DNA from 2 places in the Ruegeria sp. CH8 genome. Region 2 is predicted to be linked to the other one. Evidence: riboswitches for the same ligand, from Rfam matches in the RefSeq annotation. Region 2 holds a riboswitch; the other holds the start of a gene.
The links. A riboswitch is a leader RNA that binds a small molecule or an ion and turns the genes downstream of it on or off. The one in region 2 is predicted to bind thiamine pyrophosphate.
Positions count from the first base shown of each region.

Region 1: it holds a riboswitch for thiamine pyrophosphate, as region 2 does, so the genes downstream of both, thiB (thiamine ABC transporter substrate binding subunit) here and thiD (bifunctional hydroxymethylpyrimidine kinase/phosphomethylpyrimidine kinase) in region 2, are expected to answer to the same signal.

Region 1 is NZ_JBQFQR010000057.1:1,900-5,558, forward strand. Features, by position in the region: gene ACR0ER_RS25320 (thiamine ABC transporter ATP-binding protein) at 1-12, opposite strand, end outside; gene ACR0ER_RS25325 (thiamine/thiamine pyrophosphate ABC transporter permease ThiP) at 1-1,546, opposite strand, end outside; gene thiB (thiamine ABC transporter substrate binding subunit) at 1,522-2,502, opposite strand; TPP riboswitch at 2,535-2,640, opposite strand; gene ACR0ER_RS25335 (LysR family transcriptional regulator) at 2,825-3,659, opposite strand, start outside.
Region 2 is NZ_JBQFQR010000011.1:109,400-113,058, reverse strand. Features, by position in the region: gene ACR0ER_RS13975 (thiazole synthase) at 1-152, opposite strand, end outside; gene thiS (sulfur carrier protein ThiS) at 155-349, opposite strand; gene ACR0ER_RS13965 (FAD-dependent oxidoreductase) at 333-1,310, opposite strand; gene thiD (bifunctional hydroxymethylpyrimidine kinase/phosphomethylpyrimidine kinase) at 1,307-2,110, opposite strand; TPP riboswitch at 2,155-2,261, opposite strand; gene dnaJ (molecular chaperone DnaJ) at 2,393-3,547, opposite strand; gene dnaK (molecular chaperone DnaK) at 3,622-3,659, opposite strand, start outside.

The DNA.
Region 1 (3,659 bases), on a different contig from region 2:
AAGTTTCAGCATGCAATCGCCCTCCGCGATCCAAAAGCCAGAAAGCGCCCATTGACAGCATTAAAAGCAAAAGCGCCGCCCCGGCTGCCGCCTGCATCTGGTAAGCTCCCATCAGCCGGTAAATCTGCAGCGGCAGGGTCGCAATCTGGGGGTCCGCAAACAAAGCAATCACGCCGAGATCTCCCATCGACAGCGCGGCCGCAAGGCCTGCGGCAAAGCGGATTTGCGGACGCATTCGAGGCAGCAGAATGCGGGTGAAAAAGGTCGTTTTGTCCATGTCCAGTGACAGCGCCAGCCGCCCATGTCGGGTGACCACGTCGCGCGCGGCAGGCACCAGAATGCGCAGGGCGAAGGGCAGCGCCATGACCGCGTTCACCAGCGCCGTGACTGGCAGCGCCAGTGTGGTGGGATTGGCCACCGGACGGATCAGGATGAACAGGCCGGTCCCGATCACCAAGGGCGACGCCGCCAGCCCCAGAATGCCGCTAAGTTCGACGATCCCGTACCGACCGGTTGCAACGGCCATGGCCATGGGCAGCGCCAACACCAACAAAACAACCGTGCTGGCCGTAGCCACCAGAACCGAGGTCAGCGCGGCGCGGAGTACCTGCGTGGGCATCTCAAACAATCCAGAGAGCCCCGAAATCACCACCGCCGCCAAAGGCAGCAGCAGAAACGCAGCCGCCGCCAATATCCAGAACGTATCAAGCACGGGCGCGCCGCCGTCCCAGCGGCGGATGGCCCGGTCCAGCCCTGCCCCGAACCCATCCCCGCGCGAAAACTTCAGGGCGGCCAGTGCAGCTGCAGCCGTCAGGGCCAGTTGCAAGGCGGACAACAACGCCGCCCGGCCAAGATCGAAATCGTAGGTAAAGGATTGATAGATCGCGAGTTCAATCGTCGTTGCCCGTGGCCCTCCGCCCAGGGTCAGGGCGACTGCAAAACTGGTCAGACAGATGGCGAAGATCACGGCCAGCACACCCGGCAGGATGCGTCTAAGCATCGGCAGCTCGATAAGACGGAACATCGCCATCCCGTCACAGCCCAGCTGCGCGGCCAGTCGAAAACGTTCAGCGGGGATTTCCTGCCACGCCTGCAGGATCAACCGTGTGGCCAGCGGCAGGTTGAAGAACACATGCGCCAGTACAACACCGTGCAACCCGTAGATCCGCATCGGCGGCAGGCCGAAAAAACTCAAAAGGTCCGAAATCCACCCTGCGCGGCCAAAGACCTGCAACAACCCGAGGATCGCCACGATGACCGGCAGAATAAAGGGCGCGCCCAATAGCGCGATCAGCGCCCGTCGCCCCGGAAACCGCCGTCGGGCCAGTGCCCGCGCCACCGGAACCGCCAGCGCCGCACTGAACAGGGCCGACAAAACCGCCTGCACAAGCGTGAACCGCAGGGCGGCCCAATCCGCCGGGCCGAAACCGCCCGCCGCGTCAGCCCGCAGGGCAACAGCGGCAAGGGTCCCCAATATAAGCGCGGCCACAAAAGCCGCCGCGCCAACGCCCGGCCAGGGGCTTACTGGCTGAGCGCGCTCAGCCATTCCGCAAGCGCCTGATCCCGCACTTTGGCGGCCTCATCCGGAGAATACAGCAGGGATTTTTCCGGCTGAATCAGCGTGTCGAACCCTTCGGGCAGACCGGCTACCGGGGTCACCGCCGGATACATCCAGTTGGTAGTTGGAATGATCTGCTGGAACGCGTCCGAGACCATAAACTCAAGGAACTGATCCGCCAGTTCTGGTTGATCGGTCCCGGCCAGCTTTGCCGCAACCTCGACCTGCATATAGTGGCCTTCGTCAAAGGCGGCCGCCGCTTTGCTGGCGTCTTCCTCGGCAATCAGGTGATAGGCGGGCGATGTGGTGTAGCTGAGAACCATGTCGGCCTCACCTTCCAGAAACAGGCCATATGCCTCGGACCAGCCTTTGGTTACAGTCACGATATTGTCGGCCAGACCAGCCCAGATATCCGCCGCTTCATCGCCATAAGCCGCCTGCACCCACAAAAGCAGCCCCAGACCGGGGGTCGAGGAGCGCGGGTCCTGAATGATGATCTTGGTGTCACCCTCGGCCAGTTCGCGGAAATTCGCAGGCGCTGCTGCATCGGCGTTATGAACAAAGGCGAAATAGCCCCAGTCATAAGGCGCGAACACCTCATCCTTCCATTCGATCGGCAGCGTGTATTCGGCGCTGACCGAGCTGGGCGCAAACAGGCCGGTTTCCTTGGCCGCAGTGATCAGGTTGGTGTCCAGGCCCAGCACCACGTCGGCGTCCGAGTTTTCACCCTCCAACCGGATACGCGACAACAGTGCCGCGCCGTCCTCGACGCCGACAAGGTTCAGCTCGCAGTCACAGACCGACTCAAACGCCTCTTTCACCTGCGGGCCGGGGCCCCAGTCCGAGACAAAGCTGTCATAGGTATACACGGTCAACTGAGGTTTATCGGCCGCCATAGCCGTGGTTGCACTCAGGATTCCCGCAGCAATCATCAGATGTTTCATGTCATCCTCCATTGCGGCGAGAGGGCAAGGATGGATGAAACCGTCACCTTTCCCTCCGCCGGTTCTAGCCGGTTCAGGTTCAACGGGTTCGCCAAAGGCATCTCAGCGTGGCCACACCACGCACCCCGAGGTGAGGCCCTGACTAGGCGGGAACTAACCAAAAGACAACCCGTTTTGCAGGCATATCCAGCTAAGGACAACGACCGGGCGGTCATACTTGCACCCTTTGAAATTGCCCAGGAAGGCATGAACCGACTTACCGTCCAAGCCCGGCTACGTGCGACCAGAGCAAGGGTCACGGTCAGCGGTTAAAGAAGCAAGGTTAGTTCCACGTTGCGCTGAGGGCGTCGAATGCAGCGACAACGTTTGGTTCCATTTTTTTCGAAGCAAGCGTTACAAACCGAAGGGAAGTTTCAATTTTGACTCTATCCGATATCACAAGTCCGCGTGACTGCATTTCCTCAAGCGCTATCGATTCTCGGCACAGGCTCAGTCCAATACCCGATCGTACCATGGCCAGCATTGATGGCTCCTGATCAACAAGACAGACTGCCTGCGGCTGGCAATCAAGATCCGCGTAGATTTTCTCCAGCAGCCGGTGGTGCACAGATTTCTTCGGCGTGCCAATCCAAGGCAGAGCAGCCAGGTCCAGCCAATCCTTGCCTAAGACACGTTTCCCCCAACCTGTTGGAGCTATAACGCGGTAAGTAAATTTGGTGAGTTCCCGTTGGAAAAACACCGAGTCTGTTTGATCCTGATCGCCGGTTTCATAGCTATCAAGATCACCCAGAACAAAACCTACATCCACTTCCCCACTGATCAGGCGCCCAACGACATCACCGCTTATACCATGCACAAGCTTTGTTTGCAGGTCGGGATACCCATCCACGAGGGCCGCCAAAAAAGCGCCAAGGCGTATGAAGTTCGGATCAACAATGGTGCCAAGTCGCAGCGTGCCTCGAACATTTCCGTTCACCCGTCGCGCGGTTTGACCGAACTCTTCTATAGCTGCCTGAACTTTTTCTGCTTTGGCAACAAGGGCTTCTCCATCTCGTGTGAGCTCCACACCTTTGGGTGTGCGGCGGAACAGTTCCAACCCCGTGTCCTGCGCCAAGCGTTTCAACTGTAAACTGACTGCGGGTTGAGTGAGGTGTAGT
Region 2 (3,659 bases):
GTCTGCCCAGCACCGGATTCACGCCGCAGCGACACCGTGGCCACCCCAGCGCCGCTGTCGCGAAACGCCTGCTCCAGGATCGCGGGGCTGGGATATTGCGCCGTTCCCAGCATCAGCGGGTTGGGCAAGCCGGTGCCATAAAAAACCTTCATCCTCAGCCCCCCTGCATCGGCGCGACGATTTCAATCCGGTCGCCTTCGGCCAGTTTGTGAGCAACGCGCAGGCCCGATGGCACGAAATCCTCGTTCACGGCCGTCGCCACCCGTCCCGAAAACTCGCATTCGGCCAGCAGGTCCGAGAGGGTTTCGGCACGCACCTCACGCGGTTCGCCATTAAGCACGATCTTCATCGACTATCTCCGAATGTTTGTTTTCCAGCGCCAGATCCGCCACGCCCTGCGCCAGCGCCGGGGCCAGCAGATAACCGTGGCGATAGAGGCCATTGGCATAGATTGTGTGCCCCAGCCGCCGAATACGCGGCAGATTGTCAGGAAAGGCCGGGCGCAGATCGACTCCGATCTCGAGCACCTCGGCCTCTCCAAACGCGGGGTTCAGCGTGTAAGCCGCGCTGAGCAGTTCCAGCATCGAGCGCGCGGTGATGCGGCTGCTATCCTCGCTTTCGATCATCGTCGCGCCCAGCATGTAAACACTGTCGCCGCGTGGCACGATGTAAAGCGGCATCCTTGGGTGCAGCAGACGCACGGGCCGCGTCAATGTCACGTCCGGGCAACGGATCACCAACATCTCACCCTTTACACCTCGCAGATCGTGCAGCACCTCACGGGCGTGCAAACCCCGGCAATCGATAGCATTTTCAAGACGCGATGGAGCGAGCTTAGGGTGGAATTCAGCACCATGATCCAACAGTTGCCTATGAAGGTCCCGCAAGGCTTGGCGTGGGTCCAGATGGGCTTCTTTCGTGAAATGGAGACCTTTGGTGAATCCGTGAAGATCAGGCTCTAATTCAGCGATATTGGATTGCTCGACTTCACTGTACCCCTCGGTCCGACGAGCAAATCGGCGCAGATCAGGCAAGTCGCGCGGATTGGCTACAACCAGCGTTCCTCGCTGTTCTACCCGAGTGCGCGCTGCCCACCAGTCCTGCGCAATCTGACCCAACCGCAAAACCGGCTCCTCGGCGTTTTCATACTCACACCACGGGGCCAGCATACCGCCCGCCCACCACGAACACCCATGCGGCCCCGGAGGGCCAGCGGGATCAAATACCTGAACCTTGGCCCCGCGCGAGACAAGCTCGCTCGCAACGGCCAAACCGGCCACGCCTGACCCTATGACCGACCAGACCGTCATGCGGACCAGACCCGGTGGAAGTGATGCACAGGTCCGTGACCCCGCCCGATCATCAGACCGTCCGCCAAGGCGATCGCCCCCTGCAGGTATTCATGCGCTTGCGCAACGGCGTTGGTCAGGCCGAGCCCCTGCGCCAGCCCCGCCGCAATCGACGACGACAAGGTGCACCCTGTGCCATGCGTGTTCCGTGTCTCGCGTCGGGGGGCGGTGTACTCGGCCACCAGGCCCGAGGCATCAACCAGCAGGTCGTGACAGACGTCCCCGCGTCCATGCCCCCCTTTCATCAAAACCGAACCTGCGCCCGACCAACACAAGGCCCGCCCCTGCGCGATCATCTGGTCAGGTGTCGCAGCTTCGGCATCACCCAACAGACAGGCGGCTTCAGGCAGGTTCGGGGTCAACAAGGTGGCGCGCGGTAGAAGGACGTCGCGCAAAGTCTGCACCGCGTCTTGCGCCAACAAAGCATCACCGGATTTGGCAACCATCACCGGGTCCAGCACCACGGGGCCTTCAAACCCGGTAATAGCCTCCGCAACCGTCTGTATGATTTCCGGCGTTGCCAGCATTCCGATCTTGATCGCGCCGACATCTAGATCGGTCAGAACCGCTTCGATCTGGGCAGAAACCACATCCAGCGGGATCCCATGCACCGCAGTCACGGCCCGGGTATTCTGAGCCGTCACCGCCGTGATCACGCTGGCGCCGTACACGCCCAAAGCGGACATTGCCTTGAGGTCGGCCTGTATCCCGGCCCCGCCGCCGCTGTCCGAGCCCGCAATAGTCAGGGCAATATGCGCCATATCGTTGCTCCATCATCAATGGGCAACGCAGCATGGAAAACGTCTGTGTATGTTAGACCGTTCCCTACGCCGGTATTGCCCGGATCAGGTTCGATGGGTTAGCGCATTCACGCCTCTCAGCCCCTTGATCGAGGCACCCCAACGGTTGGGCGGACAATCTCAGGGGTTGTCCGGGGAATCAAGGGCCAATTTTGGCGCAGGCTGTAGTCAATCTGGACTTATGAATTGAAAAAGCCGGCCACATTTGACCGGCTCTTCTTTGATAATCATGGGCGTAGGAATCTAGCCCTTCATACCGTCCCAAAACGACTTGACGGACGAGAAAAAGCTTTTGGATTCCGGATGGTTATCCTCACCCAAATCGTCGAATTCCCGCAGCAGTTCCTTTTGTCGGTTGGTCAGATTGACCGGGGTTTCCACAGCCAACTCAATGAACATGTCACCGACGCCACCACCGCGCAGAGCAGGCATACCCTTGCCGCGCAGGCGCATCTGGCGACCAGACTGGCTGCCTGCCGGTATCTGCACGCGGCCACGACCACCGTCGATGGTCGGAACTTCAATCGATCCGCCCAGCGCTGCCTTGGCCATGCTGACAGGCACACGGCAATACAGGTTCACGCTGTCACGTTCGAACAGCTTGTGGTCGGAAACTTCAACAAAGATATAGAGATCGCCCGGAGGGCCACCGCGCATCCCGGCTTCACCCTCGCCCGCCAAACGAATGCGAGTGCCGGTTTCAACACCGGCGGGGATGTTCACAGACAGGGCACGCTCTTTTTCAACACGGCCAGCACCGTTGCAGGACTTGCAGGGGTTCTTGATGATCTGACCCAGTCCCGAACAAGTCGGACAGGTGCGCTCAACGGTGAAGAAACCCTGTTGCGCGCGGACCTTGCCCATACCCGAACAGGTCGGGCACGTGGTCGGCTCCACGCCACCTTCGGCGCCTGTACCGTCACAGGCGGAACAGGCTACGGCCGCAGGAACACTGATGGTTTTTTGCAGGCCCGAGAAGGCTTCTTCCAAAGACACGCGCAGGTTATAGCGCAGATCGGACCCGCGCGCAGCGCGACGTCCGCCACCAGCACCACCGCGCTGGCCGCCCATGAAATCGCCGAACAAATCGTCGAACACGTCCGAGAATGCGCTGGAGAAATCGCCCTGCCCAAAGCCGCCACCGGGACGGCCGCCGCCGCCACCCATGCCGTTTTCAAAGGCAGCATGACCGAAGCGGTCATAAGCAGCCTTTTTATCGGCATCGCGCAGCACGTCGTAGGCTTCGTTCGCTTCCTTGAACTGCGCCTCGGCATCCGGGTTGTCTTTGTTGCGGTCGGGATGCAATTCCTTGGCCTTCTTGCGAAAGCCCTTCTTGATCTCGTCCGCCGATGCGCCCTTTGTAACACCGAGCACATCATAGTAGTCGCGTTTTGACATCAGTATTTCCTTCTGCCTCAACGTAATCGGGCCGGCCCGGCAACCGGACCGGCCCAAATTGGCCCGGTTACCCGTTACTTACGTTTGTCGTCGTCCAGATCTTCAAACTCGG